4 regions of the Shewanella sp. MF05956 genome follow, and region 1 is predicted to be linked to each of the others. Evidence: predicted binding sites of a transcription regulator. Region 1 holds the regulator's gene; each other region holds the start of a gene.
The links. The regulator sigma-54, encoded in region 1, starts transcription at its own class of promoters, with help from an activator protein. The targets are predictions, from matches to a motif close to GTTGGCACGNNNNTNGNNT.
Positions count from the first base shown of each region.

Region 2: flgA (flagellar basal body P-ring formation chaperone FlgA) is a predicted target of sigma-54. The motif match lies at 6,495-6,513, and genes of this name have one in related genera.
Region 3: hmpA (NO-inducible flavohemoprotein) is a predicted target of sigma-54. The motif match lies at 1,895-1,913, and genes of this name have one in related genera.
Region 4: AC19MX_RS12955 (DUF1328 domain-containing protein) is a predicted target of sigma-54. The motif match lies at 1,873-1,891, and genes of this name have one in related genera.

Region 1 is NZ_JCAYNV010000003.1:258,348-266,474, reverse strand. Features, by position in the region: gene hpf (ribosome hibernation promoting factor) at 2-289, opposite strand; gene AC19MX_RS04875 (RNA polymerase factor sigma-54) at 314-1,798, opposite strand; gene lptB (LPS export ABC transporter ATP-binding protein) at 2,207-2,938, opposite strand; gene lptA (lipopolysaccharide transport periplasmic protein LptA) at 2,935-3,516, opposite strand; gene lptC (LPS export ABC transporter periplasmic protein LptC) at 3,503-4,063, opposite strand; gene kdsC (3-deoxy-manno-octulosonate-8-phosphatase KdsC) at 4,060-4,623, opposite strand; gene AC19MX_RS04850 (KpsF/GutQ family sugar-phosphate isomerase) at 4,626-5,603, opposite strand; gene AC19MX_RS04845 (calcium/sodium antiporter) at 5,648-6,610, opposite strand; gene AC19MX_RS04840 (ATP-binding cassette domain-containing protein) at 6,799-7,623, shown strand; gene mlaE (lipid asymmetry maintenance ABC transporter permease subunit MlaE) at 7,610-8,127, shown strand, end outside.
Region 2 is NZ_JCAYNV010000016.1:99,219-107,345, forward strand. Features, by position in the region: gene flgG (flagellar basal-body rod protein FlgG) at 1-195, opposite strand, end outside; gene flgF (flagellar basal-body rod protein FlgF) at 207-950, opposite strand; gene flgE (flagellar hook protein FlgE) at 1,202-2,581, opposite strand; gene flgD (flagellar hook assembly protein FlgD) at 2,642-3,424, opposite strand; gene flgC (flagellar basal body rod protein FlgC) at 3,449-3,865, opposite strand; gene flgB (flagellar basal body rod protein FlgB) at 3,868-4,266, opposite strand; gene AC19MX_RS17050 (CheR family methyltransferase) at 4,403-5,236, opposite strand; gene AC19MX_RS17055 (chemotaxis protein CheV) at 5,301-6,221, opposite strand; gene flgA (flagellar basal body P-ring formation chaperone FlgA) at 6,681-7,388, shown strand; gene flgM (flagellar biosynthesis anti-sigma factor FlgM) at 7,462-7,791, shown strand; gene AC19MX_RS17070 (flagella synthesis protein FlgN) at 7,887-8,127, shown strand, end outside.
Region 3 is NZ_JCAYNV010000011.1:97,745-105,871, forward strand. Features, by position in the region: gene AC19MX_RS13490 (DUF3861 domain-containing protein) at 1-158, shown strand, start outside; gene norR (nitric oxide reductase transcriptional regulator NorR) at 212-1,792, opposite strand; gene hmpA (NO-inducible flavohemoprotein) at 1,977-3,158, shown strand; gene AC19MX_RS13505 (single-stranded DNA-binding protein) at 3,257-4,006, opposite strand; gene AC19MX_RS13510 (MFS transporter) at 4,077-5,453, opposite strand; gene uvrA (excinuclease ABC subunit UvrA) at 5,700-8,127, shown strand, end outside.
Region 4 is NZ_JCAYNV010000010.1:187,157-195,283, reverse strand. Features, by position in the region: gene AC19MX_RS12965 (ArsJ-associated glyceraldehyde-3-phosphate dehydrogenase) at 1-437, shown strand, start outside; gene arsJ (organoarsenical effux MFS transporter ArsJ) at 444-1,655, shown strand; gene AC19MX_RS12955 (DUF1328 domain-containing protein) at 2,032-2,205, shown strand; gene AC19MX_RS12950 (hypothetical protein) at 2,362-2,556, shown strand; gene AC19MX_RS12945 (diacylglycerol kinase family protein) at 2,626-4,269, shown strand; gene AC19MX_RS12940 (FRG domain-containing protein) at 4,844-5,749, opposite strand; gene AC19MX_RS12935 (sigma-54 interaction domain-containing protein) at 6,402-7,763, opposite strand; gene AC19MX_RS12930 (hypothetical protein) at 8,024-8,127, shown strand, end outside.

The sequences.
Region 1 (8,127 bases):
GTTAGTGTTTTGTATACTTCTCTTTGTGTTTAATTACCTGACGATCGAGCTTATCTATCAGGGCGTCTATTGCTGCATACATGTCTGTATGTTCTGACATTGCAAAAATTTCTCCGCCCTTTAGGCTGACTTTAGCTTCTGCTTTTTGTTGTAATTTTTCTACGTTGAGTACAACGTGAACATTATTGATCTGATCGAAGTGTCGTTCAAGCTTTGAAAACTTTTCCTGAACGTATTCACGTAAAGATTCGGTTATTTCAACATGATGCCCTGATAAATTGATCTGCATTACACTTCTCCATTGTTGAGTGATTTATAAACTCTTACGTTGGTTTGAGGGCGGTATCATCATTGCCTCACGGTATTTTGCAATCGTACGACGAGCAACGTTTATGCCCTGTTCGGCCAGTAGTTGAGCCATTTTGCTGTCGCTAAGCGGCTTTTTCTGGTTTTCTGCTGCAACCAACTTTTTAATAAATGCGCGGATTGCTGTCGATGAACACTCTCCGCCATCATCAGTGCTGACATGGCTAGAGAAAAAGTATTTTAACTCAAACAACCCTCGTGGGGTGTGCATGTATTTTTGAGTGGTCACGCGCGAAATGGTCGATTCATGCATTTCTACGGCTTCAGCAATGTCATTTAATACCATAGGTTTCATGGCTTCTTCGCCATATTCGAAAAACCCTTGTTGGAATTGCACAATGCAATTGGCTACTTTTAACAAGGTATCGTTACGGCTTTCAATGCTTTTGATAAACCATTTAGCTTCTTGCAAATGACCTCGTATAAACTGAGTATCAGATGGGTTTTTACTGCTGCGAGCCATTGCTGCATATTGCTGATTAACACCTATTTTAGGCATGTTATCTGGATTGAGTTCAACAACCCAACGGCCATTCTTTTTAAATACTGTGACATCAGGGATCACGTATTCGTCATCGACGGCAGTAATCAATAAGCCAGGACGCGGATTAAGAGATTGAATTAAGGTAATGGCATCACGTAACTCATCTTCTTTTAAACGCGTTTTACGCATTAATAATCTAAAGTCACGCCCAGCGATTAAATCCAAATAATCTTTGATGAGCATTCGCGCATTTTCAATGTGCGGGGTTGAGTCTGCATATTGTGACAGTTGAATGAGTAAACATTCACTAAGGTCACGTGCAGCAACACCTACGGGGTCAAAATGTTGAATTCGCTTTAACACCGCTTGAACCTCATCAAGCTCAACATTTTCATCGCCCATAGCTTCTAGTATTTCTTCAGTGCTTTGGGTTAGATAGCCGCGTTCATCTATTGCGTCAATGATGGCTGTTGCGATGGCAAGGTCGGTGTCTGAAAATGGCGTTAAGTTTTTTTGCCACTCTAAATGTTCATATAAGCCTTCGGTGGTTTCCCCTTGAAAAGGCATATCATCGTCGCGCATGCTGGCACTACCAGACCCTGACATCGGTGAGGCGGTATAGACTTCATCCCAGGTCGTGTCCATGGGCATGTCGTCCATGGTTTCTTTACTGATGGATTCTGTGGTGTCGATGGTTGAAGTATCTTTTTCGACACTCACATTACTGTTGTCACTGAAGTCTGTGTCTGATTGATCGCGACTTTCTTTTAAGGGATCTTTAGCTTGAGAAAATTCATCTTCTATTTCAAGCAATGGATTTGAGTCCAGCGCCTGTTGGATTTCTTGCTGTAGCTCCAATGAAGATAATTGCAGCAAGCGGATGGCTTGCTGCAATTGAGGGGTCATAGTGAGATGCTGACCCATTTTAAGTTGGAGTGACGCTTTCATTTACCGCTTATCCCTAGATGATTTCCATAAAAATAACAATCTCGAAAAACTGTAATGGGGTGTCACGTACGTCAATGACATTTCACGCAATTTAGGTATCGTTCAATGGAATGAATTAGATAGGCTAAAAGGCGTATACCCAATCAACTTGAAGATACGTGTTTCAGAGCTTCACCGTGTTTTCAATACTAGGCGCGTTAATGCGGTAATGTAGGCACCTTATAAATTAACGCAACAACGTAGTGGGAACACGGTGAAACTCCCAAGGGGCAAGTTTTACACGCGTTCATGCTGTGTTATTGATTTTGGAAAGGGAACGACCATTAACCGCAATCAATGCCTTGCCTAAACGCGTGTAAATTCTTGCTGAAATCGAGTATCTTCAGGTTGTTTGGGTATATAACCTAACTATAGCTTGAATTGTTCACCTAAGTACACCGCTCGAACTTGTTGATTGCTCAAGATCTCTTCAGGTGTTCCTTCGGCAATTAAATTACCTTGGCTTACGATGTAAGCTCTTTCACATACATCGAGTGTTTCGCGAACATTATGGTCGGTGATCAGTACGCCTAATCCACGACTTTTTAGCTGTTGGATAATTTTTTTAATGTCGATAACCGAAATCGGATCAACACCCGCAAAAGGTTCATCAAGCAAAATGAATTTAGGGTTAGCAGCGAGTGCTCGGGCAATTTCGACTCGACGGCGTTCACCGCCAGACAATGACATGCCTTGGCTGTCGCGAATGTGAGTAATGTGAAACTCTTCCAGTAAATGCTGGAGCTGTTCAATACGTTCGTCATTACTGAGTTCTTTGCGGGTTTGTAACACCGCCATGATATTGTCGTGCACGGTGAGTTTTCGAAAAATACTGGCTTCTTGTGGTAAATAACCAATCCCTTTACGGGCTCTAAGATGCATTGGGTCAGCGGTGAGATCGTCATTATCAATTAATATACGGCCTTTATCACTTTTGACTAACCCTACAACCATGTAAAACGTGGTTGTTTTACCGGCACCATTAGGGCCAAGTAAACCGACAATCTGCCCCGTTTTTACAGTTAAGCTGACGTCTTTTACAACTTGACGCGCTTTATAGCTTTTGGCTAGGTTTTCAGCTGTTAAGGTAATTTGGCTCATGGTTTTATCTGCTTGTTGACAGGGATCTCAGGCAGCTTTTGTTTTGGCGCTGACTCGTCTTGGAAATTTTCTGGTTGAATAATCGTGATGACGCGATCTTGGCCTTTACCGGTACTCTCAGCAATTAACTCTTGGGCTTTAATGTTGTATTTAATTAGGTTGCCCGTGACCTGACTGCCTGCTTGGTCTAGCTTGGCATTACCGGTTAACGTCAGAGTTGTTGTGGCGAGATCGTAACTGATTTCGTTGGCACTGGCGGTACCGATGTTACCGTCGTCGAGTTCTTGAGAAAATGTCGCGGGTTTACCCGTCGCGATTAAGCGTTTGGATACGCCATTTTTGGGGGTAAATGCGCGTAATTCGTCAGCATTAATATTAATCGTGCCTTGGACAATAGTCACGGGGCCATTAAAGACAATTTGATTGTTTTTAATGTCGGCAGATTGGCTCACTGCAGCAATTTTCAATTCTTGTTTGAGATCACCTTGTTTTGCCATTGCTGGAATGCTCAGCATGCAAAGTAAGCCACTTAATAGTAATGCGGCATTGGCGCGAGGATGTCGATTATTGTGACTCATATGTTCCTTCTACTTTGCTTAGTAGCGATAATTTTTGCGTATTCAAGTCAGCATGTAGGCCTAAGCCTTGGATCATAAACCCTTTACCTTTGATATACACCATCTCTTGTGAGCTGCCTATCATGGTCGTTAAATCTAGGGTGACTGCTTGTGTGGTCACTGACTGTAACGGTTCTTCAATATCAATTGCATCGATAATAACATTATTTTCTAAGCTGACTTTATTGCTCTGTTTATTTAATTGTCCTTTGTCAGCACTGAGTTGCCACTGTGCTTTACCATTTTCTGGGTAAATTAAATAAACGGGATCAGTAAAGTGGGTGATATCGCTGGAAGCATAATGCTCCATATGCTTCGCGGTGACTTTACTGGCAATCAAACCTTGTTCATTGTATTCGGTTGTGCGTAAGTCGTTGGCGACAAAGTCCGGACGCTCAATACCTATCACTTTTACGGCATCCATTTCACTGCGTTTTACTTGCGTTTGCCAGTACAACACAAGGGCAAGGCCGAAAAATGCCGCTATCGCGATGGTAACTCTATTCATATACTCATACCGTGGGCACTTGTGAATTTGTCTTGGCTTAATAATAGTAAATCTGTGAGTTCACGCAATGCACCATGGCCACCATTGAGACTCGTCGTCATATGGCAATGTTGTTTAACAAATGGGTGACCGTCGGCCACACAAACCGCAAGACCCACGGCTTTCATCACAGGTAAATCGACCATGTCATCACCAATGTAAGCCACTTCGTCTGGGGTGACATTATATAAAGACAATAACGCTTCAAATGGTTCAAACTTATTATCGATGCCTTGATAAATGTGTTTAACCCCCAGTGCAGTCATACGGGTTTCAACAATTTTAGATTTACGGCCTGTTATCACGGCGACATGAATGCCGCTAGTGAGGGCAGATCGCACGCCATAACCATCGCGAGTGTGGAAAGCTTTTAACTCTTCGCCGGCATTACTAAGGTAAATTCGGCCGTCAGAAAACACGCCATCAACATCGCATATTAACAATTTGATTTTTTTAGCACGTTGCCAAATATCATCGCTGATTGGTCCGTAAAAACCTGAGTGAGTGTTTGTGTCTGACATGGTTAAATAACTCCTGCTTTAACCATATCGAGCATATTTAGCGCGCCGATCGGTTGATGTTGTGGGTTAACGACAATCAGTCCGTTAATATTTCGTTCTTCCATGATTTGCAGTGCTTGTGCCGCTAAAATACCGCTAGGGCTAGTGACACAATTTTTGGTCATTACCTGCGAAATAGGTGTGGTGCGTAAGTTAACTTCGGCATCGATAATACGGCGCAAATCACCATCAGTAAAAATACCGACTAGGGTATTCGTTTTATCGACTATGGCGGTCATGCCAAGGCCTTTTTTCGATATTTCGTACAGTGCTTCAGTAATGCAGATGTCATCGTTTACGCTCGGTAAGCTTTCACCCTGATGCATCACATCTTCAACTTTTAATAATAATTTACGGCCTAATGAACCACCCGGATGCGATAGGGCAAAATCATCTCGAGTAAATCCTTTTGCTTGCAGTAATGCAATGGCGAGTGCATCACCCATCGCCAAGGTCGCGGTGGTACTTGACGTTGGCGCTAATCCAAGTGGGCATGCTTCTTCTTGAACTTGAATACAAAGATGGATTTTTGAGAGCCTTGCCATATTGGACTCTGGTTTACCAGTAATCGCGATGACAGGAACGCCCATGCGTTGAATCACAGGCAATAAGGTCAGGATTTCGCTTGATTCACCAGAGTTTGAGATGGCCAATACAATGTCATTTTTATCTAATGCGCCTAAATCGCCATGACTTGCTTCGCCAGGGTGCACAAAAAAGGCTGGTGTGCCTGTGCTGGCAAATGTCGCCGATATTTTATTACCAATATGGCCTGATTTACCCATGCCCATGACAATAACTTTGCCCTTGCATTGCATAATGAGTTCGCAAGCCTGGCCAAACTCTACCGAGTCAACATATTGATATAAATTATCTAATGCCGCTTTTTCAATATCGATGACTTTGCGGCCCCATTGGCGAAACTGAGTTTGATCTACCATGCTTGTCTCTCTTTTGGCTTAATACCTAACCTTTATGCTCCAACTTAATGGGATTGAAATACAACAATTTGGTACGCAATAAAGGTGATTAATAATAGGACGCCATGCCAACGAGTCAGTTGTTTTTTGGCGCCACTGGATAAGACTAAAACGGCTAACGCTGCACTTGTGCCTAATACCATGTAGAAATCTCTCCCACTGGCTTGTGCATCTATCACCCCAGGGGCGATAAGCCCTGGTATCGCGAGTACCGCTAATATATTAAATAAGTTAGATCCAACGATATTGCCTATTGCTAAATCATCTTCTTTTTTTAATACCCCAGCAATACAGGCGGCAAGTTCTGGCAAACTGGTCCCCACAGCAATAATGGTTAAGCCAATGACCAAATCAGAGAGCCCATAAAATTTGGCAATCCCGACAGCACCATCTACCATCCAACCTGCTGATAGTGGGAGTAATATAATACCAACTATAAGCCAAATGATAGCACGAAAGGTGGGGACGTTTTTAGGGATCTCAGATTCGATATCGTCATCTAAAGCATCTGGGGTTTTATTGTGAGTGGCTTGCCAAATGAAATAGCCCATTAATGCAAAAAACAATATTGTGAGCATGATGCCTTCTGCACGAGTTAACAAGCCATCATGTAAGGTGTAACCGGCAAAGACGGTGGCGGCTAACATTAATGGGATTTCACGTTTAAGCGTTTTGGAACCGACGCTAATCGCGCCCAGTAATGCGGTTAATCCTAAAATTAAGGTAATGTTGGCAATGTTTGAGCCCAAAACGTTACCGACAGCGGTATCACGCATGCCGTCCATTGAGGCTGTTGCTGCCACGAACATTTCCGGGGCAGAGCTGCCCATCGCGACGATAGTCAGTCCAATCAACATGGGTGGCAAGCCTAAATTACGTGCAAATGCTGCGGCTCCGTAAACAAATCTATCCGCGCTCCACACTAAAACAGCAAGGCCTGCAATTAACATTAGGATATTAACTAACATGAGATTCCTATGATGATAAATAATTAGCGGGCATTTTCGCTGGATTTTCACTAAATTGAAAGCATTGCACACTAATTGTATTAACAATGAGCATTGGTTATATGGATATAGTTGTCGCTTAGTGGACAATTACAGTACAATTTGCGCTTCATCTTTTTCTAAGGAAGGTTGTTATCTCCTCAACACCGATGCCTGATATGAGTAAATCAAATAATTCCCCTTTGGTCGAAATAAACCATTTGGCGTTTAGCCATGGTTCGCGAGTGATCTATAAAGATATTTCGCTAACGATACCTAAAGGTAAAGTGACGGCCATTATGGGCCCAAGTGGGATAGGTAAAACTACCTTATTAAAATTGATTGGTGGGCAACTCAGACCTGACAGCGGCCAAATTTTATTTGATGGCCATGATGTTCATAAGTTAAAGCGCGAAGAACTCTTTGAGCTGCGCAAGCGTATGAGTATGTTGTTTCAAAGTGGTGCTATGTTTACCGACCTTAACGTGTTCGATAACGTCGCATTTGCATTACGAGAGCATTCGGGATTACCTGAAGACATCATTCGCTCGATTGTATTGATGAAACTGCAAGCGGTAGGTTTACGCGGCGCAGCATATTTAATGCCAAACGAGTTGTCTGGAGGTATGCAACGCCGAGCTGCATTGGCGCGTGCCATTGCGCTTGAGCCCGAAATGATTTTGTATGATGAGCCTTTTGCAGGGCAAGACCCGATTTCTATGGGGATGCTGGTGAAATTAATTCGTGAGCTTTCAGATACCTTAAAGCTCACCTCTGTTGTGGTATCGCACGATGTAGATGAAGTGTTGGGTATTGCTGATTACGTTTACGTCATCGCAGAGAAAAAAGTCATTGCACACGGAACACCAGAGCAACTTCGTTTGTCTGATAACCCGCAATTAATTCAGTTTATCCAAGGCGCGCCAGATGGTCCGGTGCCATTTCATTATCCTGCCGAGGATTATCAAGAGGAGTTATTGCGTGGGCGTAATTGATTACATTGCCGACATCGGCAAATACGCACTAAAAATGGTGTCAGGCGTTGGCCGTGCTGGCTTAATGCTGTGGGGCGCTATTGTACGAGTGCCTAATATCAAGAAAGGTTTACCATTATTAATCAAGCAAATTTATGTGCTTGGTGTTCGTTCAATGGTGATCATACTGGTATCGGGTTTATTTATTGGTATGGTGCTGGCATTGCAGGGATACAACATTCTTGTTGGTTTTGGCACTGAAGAAAGCTTAGGCCCAATGGTTGCGCTGAGTTTACTACGTGAATTGGGTCCGGTGGTTGCTGCGCTGTTGTTTGCTGGTCGTGCCGGTTCTGCACTCACCGCAGAAATCGGTCTAATGAAATCTACCGAACAGCTATCGAGTTTAGAAATGATGGCTATCGATCCACTGAGGCAAATTATCGCACCGCGATTTTGGGCTGGGGTCATCAGTATGCCTTTGCTTGCATTAATGTTCAGCCTAGTGGGTATTTTTGGCGGTCACCT
Region 2 (8,127 bases), on a different contig from region 1:
GCCATTAGGTAACTTGGTGTTGTCGGCACTGACGCCGCCGGCTTGATTGACTGTTTGATACAGTAAATCTTCAAACACAGCGCGACTTTTTTTGAATCCAACCGTACTGGCGTTAGCCACGTTGTTAGAAATGACCGCGATGTTTGTTTGCTGCGCATCAACACCAGTTTTACTTATCCATAACGCTGGAATCATAATAATTACTCCTAACTAATTTTCATCAAGGAAGTCGACGCACGATCGATTTCTTCGGCGTTCTTCATCATTTTGACTTGCATCTCGTATTGACGCTGGATCTCAATCATTGCGACCATTTCATGTACTGGGTTGACGTTACTGCCTTCAACGGCGCCGCTTTCTACTGCAACATTGGGATCGGTTGGCGCGTTACCGCCGGCCATAAGACGAAATAAACCGTCTTCACCGCGCATCATTTGATTGTTACCTGGATTAACCAGTTTAATGCGGGCGACTTCTTCGATGACTTCTGCGGTTGCGCCTTGAGGTCTCACTGAGATAATGCCGTTGGCAGCAATTTCGACGTGTTCAATGGGCAGTGGTAATACGATTGGCCCTGCATCGCCCATTACCGGGCGGTTGCTGCTGTTTACCAGCAAACCAGTACTGTCAAATTTTAAGCTGCCTGCTCGGGTATATGCTTCTGAGCCATCGGCGGCTTGTACGGCTATCCATCCATCGCCTTTAACGGCGACATCAAGATTACGACCCGTGGTGACAATGGGACCGCTTGCAAAGTTACTGCCTGGGCTTTCAATCATTGAAAACACGCGGCTGGGTAAACCTTCACCAAACGCCTGCATAGAGCGAGCTTGAGTCATGTCAGCCTTGAAACCGTCAGTATTGGCGTTGGCAAGGTTGTTAGCACTGACCGCTAAGGCATTCATGCCTTGCTTAGCGCCACTCATGGCAACATAAAGAAATTTGTCCATTTGCTGCTCCGTCAAACTTTCTACAAAATGAATATATGTAGAGTTATAGCAAGCATCATGCCAATGAAGTTTGTTGCTAGTGAGTTATATTCAACACGCTGAATGTAAAGGAGTAAAAATAGAAGGAGGGAGTGATTAAGAGTCAAAAAAACAGCAGTTTTACGATAGTGAAGGCGGTGTATTATTTAAATGGCAAGGTGTTGCCGACAACGGCAACACCTTGTTTATCGATTACGCGGAGTAATAAATAATTATCGGATCTGTAACACTGTTTGGTTTAGAGTGTTGTTCACTTCCAGGGTACGAGAGTTAGCCTGGAAGTTACGCTGAGCGGTAATCAAATCAACCAATTCTGTGGTTAAATCAACGTTTGATTGCTCAAGCGCAGAAGACTGAATGCTACCAAAGGTACCACTATTAGCTTCACCGGCTAATGCTTCGCCTGAGTCTAAACTGGCTTTCCATGAGGTGTTACCCACCTGGGTTAAGCCTTGCTCATTAGCAAAACGTACTAACGCAACACGCGCTAATGGCACAGTTGAACCATTGCTGTAACTGGCAGTAATTAAGCCATCCGAGCCAATGCCTACGTTGGTTAAACGGCCAACGGTAATACCGTCTTGGCTTAATGCAGTCACTTCAAATGGCGAAGCATATTGTGTTGGGTTATCAAATCTGACTTCAAGTGTTTGAGTACCGTCTGAGCCTGGGTCTAATACACCGGCACCTGGTGTGCCAAGTGTTACAGTAGTGATCGGCGAAGGATTAGTCCCTGTATAAGAACCAACATTGTTAAACGAAATCACTGCACCATTCCAAGCTCCTGTACCACTTGGGTTAGTTGCTGTTGCAGTTTCGCTAAGGGTACCATCACCAACACCATCGCCATCTGCATCTATTTGATAACTCCCTGGAGTTTCCACACTAACCGGCTCACCATCAACAGCATAAAATGCAAGCCAGTTACTCTCCCCTGTATATGAGCCACCTGTAGGTTTCACAAAATAGGTGGTCATAATATGCGACTCACCTAATGAGTCATAGATGGTTACTGAGGTTGAATTGTTGTAGGTGTCAGAATTGTCTGGGTCAAATGCGCTAGGATCTAACGCATCTTCGCCGACATTTAAATTCATTTGCAATTCAACCACACCCGTTTTAACTGGACTACCAGCAGTATCTGGAATTTGAATAGGTTTGGTTGTGGTTAAGCTTACTGAAGTTGAGTTACCTTCGTCATCTACAGGGAAACCTTGTAAAAAGTTACCTGCGGCATCGACCATATAGTTGTCTGAATCGACTTTAAAAGCGCCTGCTCGAGTGTATGATAAATCTTGAGTGCCAACACCAGAAGAGGTAACAAAAAAGCCGCCGCCACTGATCGCCATATCTAATGAGTTGCTGGTAAATTGTAAACTACCTTGGTGAAATTGCTGTGCCACTTGCGAAGTTGATACACCGCCGCCGACCGCCGTTTTACCATTAGAAAAAATTGAGTTTGCGTACACGTCAGCAAATTCAGCACGCGACTCTTTAAAGCCGACAGTGTTTACGTTGGCAATGTTGTTTGCCGTTGTGTTTAAGTCTTTTTGCGCGGCAGAGATACCACTCAATGCAATGTTAAATGACATAATTCACCTCAAAGGTTTTATTCATAATCAACACGTTTATTTAGTAAACTGTAGATAATGTTAAGTTTCAGATACGGCAAGTACGTCAGATAACTTAATACCGCCGACTCCGCGCAAATTCAAAATAGCCCCTGTTGCAGCGGTGCCTAACGACACACTGCTAACATGGGCATAAGTAGATACTGCTAAGTCCTGGGCTTCGCCATCGACTTTCCCGCTCGCCTTAATAGAGTACAATCCCTCTTTTACTGGCGAACCATTTTTATCCAGTCCATCCCAAGACACATCAATGTTACCGCCGGCGCTACCATCAACACTAAAGGTTTTAATGAGCTGTCCGGATTCATCTTGTACACTCACGGTAATAGTTTCCATGGCCGATGGCGTACTAATCACGCCATTTATACCAGGACTCTCAGCGGAAATAATCCCAGTATCAGAAGGGATTAATACCTTACGGCCAACGAGACTCGATGCTTGCAATGCCTGACTTGAGCTCATCACAGTATTGAGGTTTAAAATTTCATCGTTAAGATTTGAAATACCATCAACAGTAGAAAATGATGCCATTTGGGCAATCATTTGATCATTGTCTACAGGCTCAAATGGGTCTTGCATTGATAACTGCTGACTGAGCAATGCAAAGAAGTCTTCTTGCTTTAACAGCTGATCATTCGCTTCAGGAACCGCGCTCTGCTCAGGTAACCGAATTGAATCGAGAAACGAATTACCCGTGGTTAACGTAGTAGTGCTCTGCACTGAACTCTTGGTCACTGCACTCGTATTTGATGCACTGCTTGACGTTTGCGGTAAAGACTGACTGTAAGAATTAATTAGGCTCATAGCTGCCTCCTTGAAAAATCAAAACTATTTACCCATATTGAGCGTTTGTTGCAGCATTGATTTAGTGGCATCTGCTACCTGAACATTCATTTGGTAAGACCGCGAAGCTGAAATCATGTCAGCCATTTCTTCCATTACATTCACGTTTGGCTTGTAAATAAATCCGTCAGCATCAGAAAGTGGATGATCTGGCGAGTACTCTTTAATTAGCGGTTTATCACTTTCAACAATGCCCTTCACCGACACTCCAGGAGATTGATTTTGCTGATTGCTGGCTTTGGCCATTTCTGCTTCAAAAACTGGATGACGTGCACGATAGGTTTTATCGACACTGCTCGACACTGAGTCTGCATTGGCAATGTTACTGGCCGTGGTATTAAGCCTGACAGATTGCGCCGACATCCCTGAACCAGAAACATTAAAGATATTGAATAAACTCATGATTAATCACCTCGCAATGCTTTACGCATGCCACTAAATTTACTTTCAAGAAAACCCAGTGACATTTGATATTCGAGCGCATTTTGCATAAATGCAGATTGTTCTTTTTGCGTGTCGACTGTGTTGCCATCGCCGGTGTCGGGTTGAGTCGGCACACGGTATTGCACGTGTTGCTGTGTTAATGACGTTAAATCAAAGTGCTTTTCGGTGGTTTGACTCATGCTTAAGCCATTTTGATGAGAGCTCGCGGCTTTCATCGCAGAAGCAAAATCCACATCCCGCGCTTTGTAATGAGGAGTATTGGCATTGGCGATATTACTTGAAATCACTTCTGCTCTTTGAGAACGTACGCCCAACGAGTATTGGTGAACACCTAATGCATTATCGAAATTAATCGCCATAAAATTGCCTCCATCAGCTAACTGATAGAATTAAAGCAAGGGTTATGCCAACAATTTCAATAAAGGATGAATAAGTATTTTAAATGAACATGCCGACGAATGCCGGCATGATAAAGCTAGTAAGCTATTTATTTAACTAGGTTTTCTTTTGATAGTAAATACCAGGATTACAACGAACCATATTAAATTCTTCGGTTAAACCGGCAATAGATTCTGACGCACCTAAGAATAAAATCCCTTTAGGGTTAAGTGCGGCAGCAAATTGCCGCAAAATTTTAGCCTTTGCCTCTGGTGCAAAGTAAATCAGCACATTACGACAAAAGATAATGTCGTATTTACCTAATAAACTATAACTTTCAAGAAGATTATGAGCTCTAAAGTTAACCAGACGCTTCACATTGTCTTTCAGTTTCATGTTGCCCGACGGTAAAGCATCAAAAAACTGACGCTTACGTTCATCAGATAAACCACGCGCTAACGCTAAACTGTCGTATTCAGCATTTTTACAACGTTCAAGCATAGAAGGCGATAAATCCGTTGCCTGAATAGATGCTCCGCCAGGCAGTGCGCCAGGCTTACGTTGTTGGTATTCAAGTACCGTCATGGCGAGAGAATAGGGTTCTTGACCTGATGAGCAAGCAGCCGACCAAATCTTTAATGGACGACCTAACTTACTGTACTCAGGTAATAAGGTATTATGCAGTAACTCGAAAGGATAACGGTCACGAAACCATAAGGTTTCATTGGTTGTCATCGCGTCGATCACTTCAGCACGTAACTGGCGCTCAGTCGGTTTCATCGACTTTTTAACCACCTCTGATAATGAGGGTAAGTTATGCTTACCCATCAAAGGGGCCAAACGGCTACGCACTAAATATTGTTTATTCTCGCCTAACACAATACCGCTATGCTGTTCTAAAAACAGTCTAAATTGATTGTACTCTGCTTCAGCAAGTGATTTATCTGTCACATTAACATCCTAAAATAAGTAAGCTTATAGCGCTTAATAATTTACACGCTGTCATTATAGACAGTTATAAGCTCAAATGTTTGTTTACTGCGGCGGCCAATTCATCTGGGTTAAATTTCGCAATAAAATCGTTTGCGCCCACTTTTTGCACCATCGCCTGATTAAATACGCCACTGAGTGAAGTGTGTAGTACCACTTTGATATTCTTCAATTTTGGATCGTCACGAATTTCAGCCGTTAAGGTATAACCGTCCATTTCTGGCATTTCGATATCGGAAATAATTAACGGGATTTCGTGCGATACATCGTCCATTTCAGCCGCGATAGCTTTAAGTTTATTTAAAGCTTCTCGGCCATCTTTGGCAGTATCAATCTGTAGATTTAGCGATTCGAGTGAGCGAATAATTTGCTTGCGTGCCACGGCTGAGTCGTCAATCACCATAATGTGGTAATGCTGTTCTCTATCGATGGTTAGCGTTTCGTTCACTTCTTTACTGATCGCGGTTTTAACCGGAGAAATCTCATCAAGGATTTTCTCTACGTCTAAAATCTCAACCAACTCGCCTTCAATTTCGGTTACTGCCGTTAAATAAGAATAACGCCCTGCACCTTGTGGTGGTGGCATGATTGCAGCCCAGTTCATATTGATAATACGCTCAACGGAACTCACCAGGAATCCTTGCACACTGCGGTTGTATTCAGAAATGATAATGAAACAATTTTCAGTCGACGTGAGTGGACGGCCACCGGTTGCAGCACTTAAATCAATGACCGAAATGGTTGTACCACGAATGTGAGCGACACCTTTAACAAATCGATTTAATTTAGGTAATGTGGTTAATGGAGGACATTGCAGGACCTCTTTAACTTTAAACACGTTAATACCGAAGCGCTGACGACCATTAAGCCTAAACAGCAGTAATTCTAATCTGTTTTGCCCAACAAGTTGGGTACGTTTGTTTACTGAATCTAAAATGCTCGACATAGCGGGGCCTTGTAGTTAACTGTCACCCAAAAGGATACATTTGTTATTAAAATTATCGTAAAGCCTAATTCTTGATAATAAACTTAATTTGTTGATAAAGTTCAATTATCGATAGTAAAACCCGGTTCGCAGTACCCAGTTGCAATATCCACACTACCCGGTTGCAATAATGAATACGTTGTTGATAACACATTTTACTGGCAACGCACACCAGTTAACCATTGCCAGGTCGACTACACAATGAATACTTATCGCCACAACTTATCAACACAAATAGGCATACAACTTGCTTAGATTAATAAACTAGCCGATACGGTATTTTTTTGACGGAGGATAATGAACATGATTCGCCGCCATACCCATCGATTATTAGTCTATTCAATACGTCTACATTATCCGCGTATTAATCGTTTTTCAAAGTATAGGTGCATTCTGGCAAAACAAGCTAGTATCTTCATTATGAAAGTATTTTTTTTATGTTTTTTGTGCTTACTCTCGCTTTCTTTACCGGTATTTGCCAGTGAAGAAGCCACTGCTCCTTCATTATCGACCATTTATCAATTAGCTAAAGAGGCCGTAGAAAAAAAAATTGATGTAGAGTCAAACGCTAAGGTCGAAATTACCCCACAAAATTTAGAAGGAAGGCTGACACCGCCACGCTGCTATCCTCCAATATCGGTTGAGTTAGCCAGCGAACGAGATGTCACTCGAAATAACACCGTTAAAATAAGCTGTGAAACTCCAGATTACGACTACCCGTGGCAGATGTACTTGTCTGTAAGAGTTGATATTCAATATCCTGTTATTGTCGCGACTGAATTATTGTCACCCAATCAGATTCTTAATTCTGATGACTTAGCCATTATGTATGTAGACCAATATAGTTTGAAGGGACAATTCTTTTCAGATAAAGCGAGCCTACTCGGTTCGCGCGTAAAACGTCGAGTCGCTAAAGACTCACCGATCATTGGCAGTAATCTTTGTTTTGTCTGTAAAGGAGACATGGTCTCTATATATGCTAAGACACAGAGTATCGAAATTAAAACCTTGGGTGAAGCATTGCGTGACGGCAATATTGGAGAAGCTATTAAGGTCAAAAATAGCAAAAGTAACAAACGACTAGAAGCTGTAGTGATTGGTGTTGGTGAAGTTGAAGTTAGGATGTAAAATAGATTAAAGTTTTTTCCACGAGCGCCGATAGCCTGTATGGAAAACCTAATACATTACGCTGGAGCCTCACATGGCAATTGATATTAAGCACAATACTGCGACCAATACACAGATGCGCACAGCACGTGACACGCAGTCTACTTCACAAACAAACACTGCTGCGCCACAAAAATCGGCTGCACCCGTTAAAAGTGATTCGGTAAGCATTACTTCGCAAGCGCAACAGCTGCAAAGTGCTCAAGGCAAAATGGCTGCATTACCTGAAGTGGATCAAAAAAAGGTCGCTGAAATTAAACTGGCTATCTCAGAAGGTCGTTATAAAGTCGACCCAGAAAAATTAGCTGCGAATATCGCTAGTTTTGAAGCTGAACTGAGCGGCCTATCGTTCGATAAAGAGTAGCCTAGTCCGTTACTCTTTATTGTATTTTAACCTTTGTTATCGGTGCACTTTTGCATCATAGGAAAGTGTTGACTACGTAAACCAAAGAGTAATATATGACCGATATAACTGTGCTACTTGATGCTCAACATCAAACTCTCACTCTGCTTAAACAGCTCATTACTGAAGAAAAAGACGCATTACTCAAGCAAGATGCTGACAAACTGTTAGCGCTCGCTAAAGATAAATTGCAGCGCATGAGCTTACTCAAGGCAACGGATGAAAAGTTAGCTGCCCACCCAGAGGCGGAAAAGCTGACCTCTGTACCTGAACTTGCCCAAAAAGTTGAATCGGCCA
Region 3 (8,127 bases), on a different contig from region 1:
TCCCGGAGTCAGAAGCCACTATCTTAAGTGTTGGTTTACGTTTGTTAGGCCCATTAATGATGCAAAACCGTAAACACCCGCTGTTTATCGATTTTATGCCGCACTTTAAAACATTTATGCAAAACTTAAAAACCACCATTAAAAGTGCACTGAGTTAATCGTTCATTATTTATGGCTAAATACCCAGTATTGAACACTATACCCCACGGGTTTATAACAACATAAACCCTGCATTGGGGTCTATATCCAAACGGCGCATGGTACGAATAAGGTTGCTTCGGTCAAGTTTTAACGTTCTGGCTACCGCAGCCAAATTACCGCGCTCTTTAACTAATATCGCTTGAATAATTTGGCGCTGATACTCATCGGTTGCATCGCGTAGCCCGTAAATTTCTGCATCTGCTAATGCAATTGATGAAGGATTATCAACGCTGTGCGTTATAACTAACTCTGATGTAACTTCTGGTTGATGTGCAGCAAACTCCATTCCAAGATGCGCACAATTAATGCTAATAATGCTGGCAAGACGACCTTGCTCGCTTATTGCCCTTAATGCTGCCCGACTCAACAGATGCTCTAACTCACGTACATTTCCAGGCCAATCATATTGCATAAGCTGTTCGATTGCCGTTTGCTGTAATCTCAGTTTGGCTACGCCCAATTGATGCTGACTTTTTTCTAAGAAATATCCAGCCAGTAAAATAACGTCTTTACCGCGTTCGCGTAAGGGCGGCACAGGCAAAGGATAAACACTCAAACGATGATACAAATCAGCCCTAAAACGTCCTTCTTTCACTTCTTGCTGTAAATGGCGATTAGTTGCCGCCACAATCCGAACATCGACGACAATGATCTTGTCACTACCGACGCGTTGAATTTCACCATTTTGCAGTGCCCGCAATAACTTAGCCTGTACAGCTAATGGCAGCTCGCCCACTTCATCTAAAAATAACGTGCCACCATCAGCCAGTTCAAAACGACCACAGCGATCGTTCACCGCCCCAGAAAAAGCCCCTTTAACATGACCAAACAATTCACTTTCTACAATGCTTTCAGGTAATGCTGCGCAATTGATTTGTACCAGGGGTTGTAGATTACGCCGTGATTGTTGATGAATACTCTTCGCGACTAACTCTTTACCCACGCCGGTTTCACCGGTAATCAACACCGACAAATCACTGCTGGCGACTGTATCTATATCGGCTTGTAATGCGTTTATAGCCGCACTCTTACCAATAATCGTTGAGGGGCCAAGGGTTGCCTGAGCAACTTGATGGCTTTGCTCAATTTTGGCCTCAAGTGCTTCAATATATTCGCTGGTTTTAATCGCCGCGGCCACCCCAGCAATATACGCTCGGGTTTCTGTAGGATTAAGTGCATCAAAACTGCCCGCCTGCATCGCATCGAGGGTGAGTACGCCCCACACTTTGCCATCAACATAAATAGTGCTACCCATACAGTCATGTACGTGTAACTGCTCACTGCCGTCGTCCACCAAACCGTCATAAGGATCGGCTAGGCTGGAGTCGGCATCAAAACGCGTAATGTGTGGGCTGGCGAGTATTTGTTGTAATCGCGGATGATGATGAATAGAAAACTGCCGAGCAAGCGCTTCTTGTTTGAGCCCAACCACCGCGACAGGCACCAAATAATCTTGCTTGAGTTTTAATAACGCCACGGCATCACAAGGAATAGCACGTTGAATCGCTTTAATAAGTCGTAAATAACGTTCCGATTTAGCCAGATCGCGATTTAAATCTTCTACAATATCAATGAAAGGAGAAATATTCATAGCAAGTCAAATTAACCTAATTTAGGTTAATTTGACACACTTAATGATCTAGGTCAATTTAACCTTTAACTATATTACCGTATATAAAACAATTAGATAAATATTGGCACGTTATGTGTAATACGAGAGTATCGCAGATAAATAATTGAAGTTTATCGCAATTTAATCCCAGAAGGACTCATCAATGTTAGACACTGCAACCGTACAAATTATTAAAGCCACAGTGCCAGCACTGCAAATTTACGCTAATGACATCACTAGCCATTTTTATCCTTTATTGTTTGCTCAGCACCCTGAAGTGCTGCCGTTTTTTAATCAAACTAACCAAGGTAAAGGCACCCAGCCTAAAGCATTAGCGAACGCAGTAATTGCCTATGGCGCCAATATTGATGAACTCGGTAACTTAAGCGACGCTGTGAGCAAAATTGTACAAAAACATGTTGCATTAGGTATTTTACCTGAGCAATACGACGCAGTGGGCAGCTGCTTATTACAAGCCATTAAAGCCGTATTAGGTGATGCCGCCACAGATGAAGTGATTGATGCATGGGCCAAAGCATACGGCCAATTAGCCAATATCTTGATTGCTGCAGAAGAGTCTATTTACACGGCCAACGAGCAAAAAGAAGGTAGCTGGCGCGGCGAGCGTGAGTTTATTTTAGTGAAACGTGAAGATGAAAGTTCACTGATCACCTCATTTTACTTTCAGCCTTTTGATAACCAAGGCTTACCCGATTTTGAAGCTGGACAATTTTTAACCATCGTGTTTGACGACATTGATGGTATTTCAATGCGTCGTAATTACAGCTTGTCTGATGCAGCAGGCAAAGATTACCTCAGAATTAGCGTGAAACGAGAGCCAAATGGCATAGTATCCAGCCATTTACATAATAATATTCAACTTGGTGATAAAGTGAAGTTACGCGCACCGAGCGGTGACTTTACCTTACGTAAAAATGCAAAACCATTAGTGTTGCTCACTGGGGGCGTCGGTATTACGCCCGCCATCAGCATGCTCAATACAGCAGCAGGTTCTGGCCGTGATATTCGCTTTATTCATGCCGCGATTAACAGCGACGTGCACGCCTTTAAGCAGCATGTAGATACTCTTGCCGCTACCAATAGCAACATTACACCACTATACATTTACAGCCAGCCACAAGCGCATTGCCAACCGCATGCCACTGGGTTTATTGACGCCTCAATCATTGAAGCGCAATTACCGGCAGACCGCGATGTTGAGTTTTATTTACTCGGCCCTGTTGGGTTTATGAAAGCCGCTTTAGCTATCGCCACTAGCCTAGGTGTACCAGCAAGCCAAATTCATTATGAATTCTTTGGCCCAGCGGAATCATTAACCGCTTAACAGAGCCACAGCATCACCCTTGAGCTGAGCGATGAGAGATCAAAAAAGCCCTGACATGACTGTCAGGGCTTTTTGTTAATTCGTTGTTCTAAATCGAATTAGAATGGAATATCGTCATCCCAACCTTCATCCAAATCTGGAGTAAAGTTTTGTGCAGGCTGTGGCGCTGGGCGTTGAGCCGGTGCATTTTGTGGTTGGAAGTTACCTTGTGGAGCAGCTGCAGGCTTAGGCGCATAAGCAGGCGCTTGTTGCGCTGGAGCTGGCTGCTGATATCCACCTTGTTGGCCCGCATTTGACTGGCCCTGGTAAGTGTTGGTATTGCCAGCCGGTGCAGCTTGGTTATACTGCGGACGTGGAGCAGGTGCTGCGCCTGGAGCTGCTGGAGCTGGACGAGACTGCTGACCCATGCTTTGCTGACCTTGGCTTGGGTTTTGGTTGTACTGACTTTGACCTTGACCCTGGCTTTGATTGTACTGACCTTGACCACCAGCGTTATCGCCACCCGCATTGCGACCGTCTAGCATTTGCATTTCCATCGCATTGATTTCGGTTTTGTAACGGTCTTGACCGGTTGCTTGGTCTTGCCACTTACTGGTCTGCAATTTACCTTCTAGGTAAACCTTAGAGCCTTTCTTTAAATACTCACCCGCAATTTCAGCAAGACGACGGTACATAACAATATTGTGCCATTCAGTGCGCTCTTGCACTTGACCTTGTTGGTCTTTCCACGACTCACTTGTCGCTATTGTAAAGTTGGCTACGGCATTGCCGTTTGGCATGTAACGAACCTCAGGATCTTTACCTAAGTTACCGACCAAAATCACTTTATTCACACCACGACTAGCCATCGAAATCTCCTGAGATTTTTATCTGTTTACTTTATCTGAATTTATTTTATCTGAATTCTAACGAAATGATCTACACGACCTGTTGCACAGAGCCTAACACAGCTCGGGCTTCGCTTAAATTGAATTTATCATCGGCCTTTAAATAAGCGACCTTCTCTTCAAGCACCACAATGGCTTCAACTACACCTGCCAATTGCGATAATTCGGTGGCCATAATTTGAGCATCATTTTTATCTTTTATATTGGCTTCAAGGGTATAGCTTTTTAATAACACCGGTTTTTGCATACCAATCGTTAATAACAGCCACACAAACATCAGCCCTAATGCGACAAAAAACACACCAGAAGCACCCACTAATTGATAAGCTCCACCGCCTAACATACCACCACAAAATGCACCTAAAAATTGGCTGGTTGAATACACGCCCATCGCGGAACCTTTTTCACCGACAGGGCAAAATTTTGCAATTAAACTCGGTAACGAGGCTTCTAGATAATTGAAGCCAGTAAAAAACAACACAATTGCCGCACTTAACATCCAAATGTTATCAGCAAAAACACCCATAATGGCCAATGAAAGCATCATAATCACTAATGATAACTGGAACATCGTTTTAGTGTTGTTACGCTTAACGCCAATGATGATTAACGGCACCATTAAAAAGAATGCGCCGACAAATGCAGGGAAATACAGCATCCAATGTTTTTCTTTGACCAAACCGGCATCCACTAAATCTAGCGGTAACGCAACAAACACCGCGGTTAATACCAAATGCAGAATGAAAATACCGGCGTCTAAACGAAACAGCTGCGGGTCTAGCAACATACGTTTTAATTTAGTTGGGGTGGCAACAGTGTCACCTTTTGGCGCTTGAGTAATTGGGTTAGGTACAAAAAACTGCACGATTAACATGCCTAATACTGCCAACACGGCGGTTAGAAAAAACAACCCCGTTAAACCCATATATTGCGCCACAATTGGCCCAACTAATAACGACAGCGCAAACGAGAATCCGATACACATGCCTATTACGGCCATGACTTTCGTGCGTTGTTCATCGCGGGTTAAGTCGGCGGCTAAGGCTAATACGGCGGCGGCAATCGCGCCCATACCTTGTACTGCGCGGCCAAATACCACACCGTAAATATGATCTGATGAGGCAGCAATCAAACTACCAATGGCAAATAACACCAAACCGCCTAAAATAATCGGTTTGCGGCCATACTTGTCTGACAAAATCCCCATTGGAATTTGCAACACTGCCTGAGTCAGTCCATAAGCACCAATAGCAATACCCACCCATAACGGTGAAAAGCCCTCTAGGTGCTGACCATACAAGGCGAAGACAGGCATGATCATAAACAGCCCCATCATTCGTAAACCAAACACACTGGCTAACGAAAAAGCGACCTTTTTTTCCATACCCGACAGTCCATTACTGGCCATGCAATTGCCCTTCGAAAAATGATTCAATAAAATGATTAGCTGCGCATATTATCACAGCGCCATAAATTAGCTCAAAAGGAAATCGTAGTTTGCGACCTATGCTTCATTTAGTTCATCATTTACTAATCTTAATCTTCGTTTACTGCGTATTTAAAACATCATTCATAACAAAATTGATCAACAGCCACTTAGTAATGTATGCGATACTGATCATCGTTTTGTTTACACCAGTCATAGAGCGAATAGATGGATAAAATTGAAATACGCGGTGCCCGAACCCACAATCTAAAAAACATCAATCTAACAATTCCACGTGACAAACTTATTGTTATTACTGGATTATCTGGTTCTGGAAAATCATCATTAGCCTTCGATACCTTGTATGCAGAAGGCCAGCGTCGTTACGTAGAATCCTTGTCGGCTTATGCGCGTCAGTTCTTGAGTATGATGGAAAAACCCGATGTCGATCATATCGAAGGGTTAAGTCCTGCGATTTCAATTGAGCAAAAATCGACTTCGCACAATCCACGTTCTACCGTGGGCACGATTACCGAAATCTACGATTATTTACGCCTATTATTTGCCCGCGTGGGTGAGCCTCGCTGTCCAACGCATAATTTACCCTTGTCGGCACAAACGGTCAGCCAGATGGTCGATAAAGTCTTAGCCATGCCGCAAGACAGTCGTCAAATGTTACTGGCGCCAGTAGTCAACGACCGTAAAGGTGAGCACGTTAAACTGCTTGAAAGTTTGTCGGCCCAAGGTTACATCCGCGCCCGAATTGACGGCGAAGTGTGTGACTTAACCGATCCACCAACCTTAGATTTACACATAAAACACACGATTGAAGTGGTTGTTGACCGCTTTAAAGTGCGTGATGACATTAAACAGCGTTTAGCTGAGTCGTTCGAAACCGCATTAGAACTCTCTGGCGGCATTGCCAAAATCGCTAGCATGGAAGACTCAAGTACCGAAGAGTTAGTCTTTTCAGCTAACTTTGCTTGCCCGCACTGTGGCTATTCAATGGCCGAGCTTGAACCACGCATTTTCTCGTTCAACAATCCAGCTGGTGCGTGCCAAACCTGTGATGGCCTAGGCGTACAACAATTTTTTGACCCAGACCGCGTAATCACTAACGATGAATTATCATTAGCTGGCGGTGCCGTTAGAGGCTGGGACAGACGCAATTTCTACTATTTCCAAATGCTCAGTTCATTGGCAGAACATTACAAGTTTGATGTTGAAAAGCCGTTTGCCGAACTCAGTGATAAAGTGAAAAAGATTATCTTGTACGGCTCAGGCAAACAGAATATCGCCTTTAAGTACATTAACGATCGCGGTGATGTGGTGGTGCGTAACCACCCATTTGAAGGCATTTTAAATAACATGGACCGCCGCTACCGTGAAACCGAAAGTAATTCGGTACGCGACGAGTTGTCTAAGTTTATTAATATGCAGCCTTGTAATAGCTGTGGCGGATCACGCCTTCGTGAAGAAGCACGCAACGTATTTATTGGCGAACTTAATTTACCGCAATTAACCACCTGGTCGATTGGCCAAACTAAAGAGTATTTTGATACTGTTGAATTTGAAGGCCAACGCGCACAAATTGCTGAAAAAATCTTAAAAGAAATCAGTCAACGCCTGGGCTTCTTAGTCAATGTCGGACTTAACTATTTAAGCTTGTCACGTTCTGCCGAAACCCTGTCTGGTGGTGAAGCTCAGCGTATTCGCTTAGCCAGCCAAATTGGTGCAGGGCTTGTGGGCGTGATGTACGTGTTAGATGAACCTTCTATTGGTTTACATCAACGCGACAACGAACGCTTACTGCAAACCCTTATCCACCTAAGAGATTTAGGCAATACCGTCATTGTGGTCGAACACGATGAAGATGCTATTCGCCTCGCCGACCATGTTATCGATATCGGTCCTGGTGCTGGCGTGCATGGCGGCGAAGTGATTTGTGACGGCACATTGGAAGACATTCTTAACTGTGAAGAGTCAGTGACGGGTCAATATATTTCCGGCAAAAAGCAAATTCACATCAGTGACGAACGCACCCCAATCGACCCTAAAAAAGTTATTGAACTATTTGGTGCCTCAGGCAACAACTTAAGAGATGTCGACTTAACCATTCCGATTGGTCTATTTACGTGTGTTACTGGCGTATCAGGCTCAGGCAAATCGACCTTAATTAACGACACCTTCTTTAAAATTGCCCATCGCATGCTCAACGGCGCCACGGTCGATGAACCCGCACCGTATAAAAGCATTAAAGGCATGGAACAATGTGACAAAGTTGTCGACATCGACCAAAGCCCTATCGGCCGCACCCCACGCTCAAACCCTGCCACTTATACTGGCATTTTTACACCTATACGTGAGTTATTTGCCGGCACGCAAGAATCACGCACTCGTGGCTACCTTGTGGGACGTTTCTCGTTTAACGTTAAAGGCGGTCGTTGTGAAGCTTGCCAAGGTGATGGCTTAATTAAAGTGGAAATGCACTTTTTACCTGACGTGTATGTCCCTTGTGATTCATGTAAAGGAAAGCGCTATAACCGCGAAACCTTAGAAGTGAAATACAAAGGTAAAAACATTCACGAAGTGCTGCAAATGACGGTTGAAGATGCGCGTAGTTATTTTGATGCCATCCCCTCCATCGCACGTAAGT
Region 4 (8,127 bases), on a different contig from region 1:
ACGCTGATTTACGCCGTGCCCGTGCCTGTGGTATCAGTTTAATCCCCACCACAACCGGTTCTGCTACTGCTATTACTCACATTTTTCCTGAGCTTAAAGGCAAACTAAATGGTCATGCTATTCGGGTTCCACTGGCCAATGCATCGATTACCGATTGTGTGTTTGAACTTGCTCGCGGCACTACAGTACAAGAAGTAAATCAATTGCTTAAACAAGCTGCTGACAATGAGCTTAAAGACATTATGGGCTATGAAGAACGCCCACTTGTGTCTGTTGATTATAAAACCGATCCACGCTCGAGCATTATTGATGCCTTGTCGACCATGGTAGTCAACGACACCCAATTGAAATTATACGTGTGGTACGACAATGAGTGGGGATACGCTAACCGCACTGCTGAGCTTGCCCGCAAAGTTGGCCTAGCAGATAAGGAATAACCCAACATGGGGCTGTTATCACTGAGCGCATTGCCGCCGCAGATTAAACAATACCTGATTATTACCGGTAATTATTGGGCGTTTACCTTAACGGATGGTGCGCTACGTATGCTGGTGGTGTTGTACTTTCATCAGCTCGGTTACAGCCCGCTTAACATTGCCATGTTGTTTTTGTTTTATGAAATCTTTGGCGTAGTGACCAACCTGGTTGGCGGCTGGTTAGGCGCAAGGCTGGGGTTAAATAACACCATGAACATTGGTCTTGGGCTGCAAATTGTCGCCCTTGCCATGTTAACGGTACCCGAAGATATGCTTACCGTAGTGTATGTTATGGCGGCGCAGGCCTTGTCTGGTATTGCCAAAGATCTCAATAAAATGAGCGCCAAAAGCGCGATTAAAATGCTGGTGCCTGGTGATGCTCAGGGTAAGTTGTATCAATGGGTCGCGATTCTCACTGGCTCCAAAAATGCCTTAAAAGGGGTGGGTTTCTTTTTAGGGGGCTTATTACTGACACTACTTGAGTTTCGCGGCGCGGTGATAGCAATGGCCGCCATGTTGACCATAGTGTGGCTAATGAGTTTACTCAGCTTAAAAGCCGATTTAGGTAAAGCCAAAAACAAGCCTAAATTTACTGATATGTTCTCAAAAAGCCCGGCAATTAATATGCTGTCGGCGGCGCGGATGTTTTTGTTTGGTGCCCGCGACGTATGGTTTGTGGTGGCATTGCCGGTATTTTTAGCGGTAACCTTTCAATGGGATCATTGGTGGGTTGGCGGCTTTATGGCCAGCTGGGTCATTGGTTACGGCATAGTGCAATCTTTTGCACCGTATTTTACAGGTAAAAAACAAGGCAAAGTGCCAACAGGGCGCTCGGCCTTTTTATGGGCGACTTACTTACTACTTATTCCAGCAGCGATTGCATTAATGCTGCATTTTGACTTTTATATTCATGTGACATTAATTGCTGGATTGATGTTATTTGGGGCGGTGTTTGCGATTAATTCATCGCTGCACAGCTACCTTATTGTCAGCTACGCCGGACATGATGGTGTGTCACTCGATGTGGGCTTTTATTACATGGCCAATGCCATGGGGCGCTTAATTGGTACGGTATTGTCGGGTTGGGTATATCAACAATACGGCCTAGAAGCCTGTTTGTGGATCTCGAGTGCATTTGTTGCTTTAGCGGCGGTGATATCCGTTAAATTACCAAGATAAAGATGCGGTAAATCGTAAATCAATGTCATAAAAAATAGGGTTGCCATTGTTGGCAGCCCTTTTTTACATCTGTTGGTTTCCCATTAGGTTTTGAGCCTGAAACTCTTACCGAATAGTCGGTAAAAATTGCTTATGTAGGTTTGGGTTTCTGATTTCCCTTTTAATCCGCATAACTTTTTATTTTATTAATTTCAGGTGCTTATGATTGTTTTTGAAAGTTGGCACGATGCTGGCTTTAGTTAGTATACGAACAATGAGAAATATACGAACGATGAGAAGTATATGAAACACAGACATACAGAGTTCATCGCACGTACTAATATCGTTTATGCATATTCAGTACATTTAAGACAAACCGTATACCAAGGAGGTTTTTATGTTGGGCTGGACATTAATGTTTTTAGTGATAGCAGTGATTGCAGGTCTATTGGGTTTTAGCGGTATTGCAGGTGCAGCCGCAGGGATCGCCAAAATTATTTTCTTTATCTTTGTGGTGTTGTTGTTAATTTCGCTTGTGTCGAATGCGCTGCGTGGTAAATCACCTCGCTAAAAGTCATTTAAATAACAGGTATCTAAACAATAGTCATTTAAACAGCAGCCATCTAAATAATAAACATGGCTTAATTGTTAATTAAGCATATCTTAATATAGCTAGTAGAAGCATCTGCCAGCAATTAAGTCTTTACCATCATCAAGGAGATGAATTATGAAATTATTAAAATTAATCACAATGGCAAGTTTTATGGTGTTATTAACTGCCGGTTTATCAGCATGTTCAGATAACAAAGCCGAAAATGCCGGTGAGAAGGTCGATGAGATGATTCAAGATGCGGGTAATGCAGTTGAAGATGCTTGTGAAGATGTAAAAGAAGGCATGAAAGCCGAAGATCCAGACTGTTAATAATATAACGGCACTCATGCATTAGGCATGAGTGTCGCTTTTTATTATTTCACTCCAGGAGGACCGATTATGCCGACCCAAATCCACATTAAATATTATTACACCCTTGGTACTTTTATCGCGTTGTGTTTGTGCATCGCATTACCAAATGTAGTGCTGCAAGTGGCGTTTGGCTGGGTGGCATTGTCTTTAGCTCTAGTCAGCTCTGCGTATTGGTTTAATAGCGCGGGGATTTTTCGTAAAAGCCAGGATGGCAGTATCCCGTGGTATATCAGTTGGAGTTTTGTGCCGTTTTTAATGGGCTGTCAGGCGTATAACGCGTGGGCAAGAAAGCACGATAAAGTGCCGGCAATTCAAAAGATAGATAAACAATTGTATTTAGCTTGCCGTTTGTTTCCAAGCGACGTTGAGCAATTAAAACGTGAAAAAATAGGGGCTATTTTAGATGTGACCGCCGAGTTTGATGCACTTGAATGGACCTTAGTGGACGAAAATATCGAGTATTTAAATATTCCGGTGTTAGACCATAATGTGCCAACCGTTGCGCAATTAAATCAAGCCGTAAACTGGTTACACACTCAGGTACGCAAAGGCAACAATGTGGTAGTGCATTGCGCCTTAGGTCGAGGCCGCTCAGTATTAGTGTTAGCCGCGTATATAGTGTGCCGCGATAAAAACCGTCAGTTTACCGAAGTGCTCAAAAGCATTAATGATATTCGCCAAACGGCACGCTTGAACAAGTGGCAGTTAGCTGGCGTTGAAAAAATGCATCAAAAGCAGCAAATTAATATCCATAAACAAGCCTGGTTAATTATTAATCCTGTGTCGGGCGGCGGTAAATGGCACGATGAAGCCGATCATATTAAACAAACCCTATCGCGCTATTTTCAGCTTAATGTGTTGTACACAGCCAAAGATAAATCGGCGGTGCAATTAGCCGAACAAGCTAAAGCCAAAGGTGCTGATATTGTTATAGCCTGTGGTGGCGATGGCACGGTTAACGAGGTCGCCTCAGTGTTGGTCGACAGTGATATTTATTTAGGCATTATCCCAATGGGTACCACTAATGCGTTAAGCCACACCTTATTTGGTGTCACAAGTAAGTTAATACCCGTGTCGCAGGCGTTAGATATTTTAATTCAAGGTCATCACCAACGTATTGATACCGCAGTGTGTAACGACACCATTATGTTACTGCTGGTGGGGTTAGGGTTTGAGCATAAAATGATTCAAAAAGCCGACCGCGAAACCAAAAACGACATGGGCCAGTTAGCGTATTTAACTGGTTTATGGGAAGCCATTGATGAAAATCAATCGCTATCGATACGCTTACAGCTCGATGATGGTGAAACCCACACTATCGATACGACCAGTTTAGTGGTTGCCAATGCCGCGCCATTTTCCAGCGTATTAGCTCAGGGTAATGGCGAACCGATTATTAATGATGGTTTACTCGACATTACCTGGATTGAGGCAAGTGAGACTTCGCCACAACAATTGCTCAGTATGACCGAGTTATTGTTTGCAGGCTTAACAGGCAGCCGAGACCAAAACGCTGCAAATAGTGCGATTCATCATCAGCAGGCGAAAAAAATCTATTTAACAACCGATACTCAGTTTAAGTACGTGATTGATGGCGAGCTGTTTGAGGCTGATGATATGCGTATTGAGGTGAAACCTAAGTCGTTGTCTGTGATGATTCCACAAGGGTAATTTTCATTTTATGGCCTCAGGCCACACCAATTTTCAAACTCCGTTTGAATCAAAATCGCAAGGTTCCACCCTGCACGGGCCAAAAGGGGATCAACAGCAATCCCCTCTTGGATCACCCCTGCCGTTCCGGCAACATTTTCGCTTTTTAACCAAACAACAGCAGCGAAAAAATTGCGACGGAAAATTATCCAGCTTTGGACCGCATTTTTTGCCTGCTTCGGCCTTATTCGAAAATGCTAACGCTTCAGATGGGGCGTCCCTTCCCCTCCAAAGCTAGCTGGCCGTCCATGGCCAGCTCACGTCATTTTCTTCAACGACCTCAAGTTCAGAGTTGAATTAGGGTATTTAAAAGCTAAGACCAACTCGTTTTTGAACATAAATGAGGATCTTTACCCTATGTAGATAGCGAGGTGTTAGAAAAATTATGGGCACAGCAACGTTAAGGGATGAGTGCCAAATAAAAAATTGTCTAGGCTTATTTTTCCCGAATTAATTAGACACCTTTATCAAATGTGTAACTCTCACTTTTTCAGATTGAATGTCAGTTCAAATCGATATTAATACCGTTCACCGATTAAACGGTCTTTTTTAATGGGAGTGTTATAGTTTTGTATCTTTGCTTTTTGCTTCCTTGCCGGACTGTCTCAATCGCACCTAAAACAGAACCTGTTATATCAGGAAATAGCGTTCTGTTATTTATATTCATTTTATCCAAAACATTTAAATATTTATTACGTTCCGATTCTGTGCACTTAAAGGTTATCTTTCTTAAAAGGGGAAATGGATATGCATGAGTAATCTTTCTATCAATTCGTTCACGCCAAACCTCTAAAGAATTGTAAAAGGCATGCTGTGTAAAGAAGCCTTGCTGAAATGGTTGTCTTTTATTGTATTGATTAACACTATGAATCACATCTAATCGAGGGAATTGCTGCTTTAACATATCTTCGTCAAGTAAAGTTTTACTTTGCTTTGGCCAAATATAAATTTCAATGCAATCATTAAAATGGTCTACAACTTCTAGATCTAATACCCATAAACTTCTAGATATTACTAAGTTTTCTGCTGGTTTATTATTTTTTTTACTTGGATACTGCTCTGATAATGCAAAAAAAACAGCTACGTATGGTGAGTGTGTCCAATCGAGTAATGGCGTAGGTAAACCATAATGCTGGCCAAATTGAAAAATATCTGTTTTATTAATTATTTCTTCAGGCAAATCACCATTAACGACTAAATTTTCTGTAAATTCTTTTTTCAACTTACTAAGAGTTACTTGTCTTGTTTCCTCATCATTAATGCCCAAACTTATACAAAAACGAACAAAGGTTGATTGCAATGGCCAACTTGAATCACCCTGTCCTCTAAAACCAATTCTGTCGTTGATATTTATTAAGTGCTCACTGATATAATCAAAGAGTAGTTTTGTTGACTCAAGTTCAAGTTCTTGTAGTGATGAGTTTGTTTCGTATTCTTGCATCTTATCCCTATATTCCCTTAATTTGCTTTAGTTGAGTACTGTGACGTGGAAAAAGATATTGGCTAATATTTTGTAAATAACAGCAGTAACTTGGAGCATATCATTAGATAAAATCATCTGTATAGCAATAGCTCGCAACTCATTTTGGGGCATAAATGAGTTACGTATATTGCTTGCAACGGTCAAAATTCAACTCTGAACTTGAGGCCGTTGAAGAAAATGACGTGAGCTAGCCATGGATGGCGAGCTAGCTTTAGAGGGGAAGGGACGCCCCATCTGAAGCGTTAGCATTTTCGAATAAGGTTGAAGATGGTTACAAATGCGGTCAAAAGCTGGATTCAACCACGTCGCGAAATTATCGCTTTTCAGATAATTTTGATGTGGCGGCTGGGAGTTCCAAGAGGGAACAGCCGTTGGTTTCCTCTTGGTCTGGTGTGGGCGAAGCGCCACGACGTTAGTGGCCGCAGGCCATATGTACAAAAGTACAAAAGTACAAAAGTACAAAAGTACAAAAGTACAAAGCTAACACCTGGATCCCGGCTCAAAAGCACTGCCAAGATGACAATATTGGTGTGTCCCAGCTTAAAAGTATTGCCGGGATGATTAGGTTGGTGGATTCCAACTCAGAATCACTTCTGGGATGATGAGTTTCTTAATCTTCTGAGCTGGTTTGGTCTTCGTATTTACTTAGTTTGTTGTACAAGGTTTTGACACTAATACCGAGTTGCTTGGCAGTGTCATTTTTATTGCCGGCGGTTTGATCGAGTGCTTGATAAATTGCGACTTTTTCAAGTTCATCTAAACGCATACCTGCGGGGATTTGGACATCGTCTTCCGCTGACTCGGTAGACGGTTCTAACGGGTTAATATTGATATGGCTGACATCAATAATGTCGTCGGCAAGAATATAAGCGCGTTCGATTGCATGCTTTAACTCTCGCACATTACCTGGCCATTTTTGTTGTTGAATAAGAGCTAAAGCATCGTCGGTAAAGACTTTACTGAGTTTTTCGGCAGCATTGCGGTAGGCTAAAAAGTGCAGGGCGAGTCCGCTAATATCGTTGCCACGGTCACGTAACGGCGGCACGTTGATAGGGAAATGCGCTAAGCGGAAATACAAATCTTCACGAAAATGTCCGTTTTCAATGGCTTTAGCGGGATCGCGGTTGGTTGCTGCCACAATACGCACATTGGCTTTTTTTACATTAGGGCTGCCGACTTGGCGATATTCGTTATTTTCGAGTACCCGCAACAGTTTAACCTGATGCTCGAGTGGCATTTCGGTGACTTCGTCTAAAAATAACGTGCCACCCTCAGCTTGCTCAAATACGCCTGAATGATCTCGATGTGCGCCTGTAAACGCGCCTTTCACATGGCCAAATAATTCACTGTCGACTAGTTCTGGGCTTAATGCGCCACAGTTAATGGCAATAAATGGCTCGTTAACACGGTTGCTGGCTAAGTGAATCGTATTGGCAACCAACTCTTTGCCGGCTCCGCTTTCACCAATAATCAATACGTTACTGTCGGTTACTGCAACCTTACGCGTCGTTCTGTACAGCTTATGCATGGCTCGTGATGAACCCACTAGTAAGCCATATTGATCAAGTTCGCTTGAAAAAGGTTGGTGTTTTTTAGCCGATTTGGTCACTAAGTCTTGGGCAAAATCTTCTAAGGTATCGTCAATCAACGTCATATCGTAAGGCTGGCGAAAATGATAACCCGCCCCAGTCGCCATTAATTTGTCTAGGTTGGGGTTCGGTTTGCCTTCGCTTAAAAAGATAAATTCGATATCAGCCATTAATTCGCTATTGGCGATATCGAGATAGTCTTGTTGGCTTAAATTGGCGAGTTCGATAATGGCCACATCTACGGCATTGTCTTCAAGTTGAGCTAACCAAGGTCGCTCGATGCTACTGGCTATTTTATTGAAATGTTGGCAACTCGGAATTTGTAAGAGCTGAGTTTGTGTTTGCGGCTGGCGCAAATGGTAAAAAAGTACTGGACGACCCATGCCGATATCACTCCCTGTCTGTTAATAACCAATGTATGTCGAAGATGTAGATTTGACAATTACAGGCGGTAATTTTTTCCTGTTCGGCGTTTCCCCCGAGGCTTGTTTATTAGCATAACAATTTAAAATCAGTAGGTTAATTAAACTTTGTCAATGTGCACGGATTATGCAAGTAAACATAATGACTTAATTTTACATTTATTAGCAAGTCATCATGCATGTTAATGATAATCATTAACTAATGATAAGGAGATATGACGTTGAATAGAACACGATCAAATGAGGTTATGCACGACGGAAGCGACTTATGGTTACTCAATGAAGCCATTGATTTATGCCAAGCAGGGCAACAGTTTTACACCCA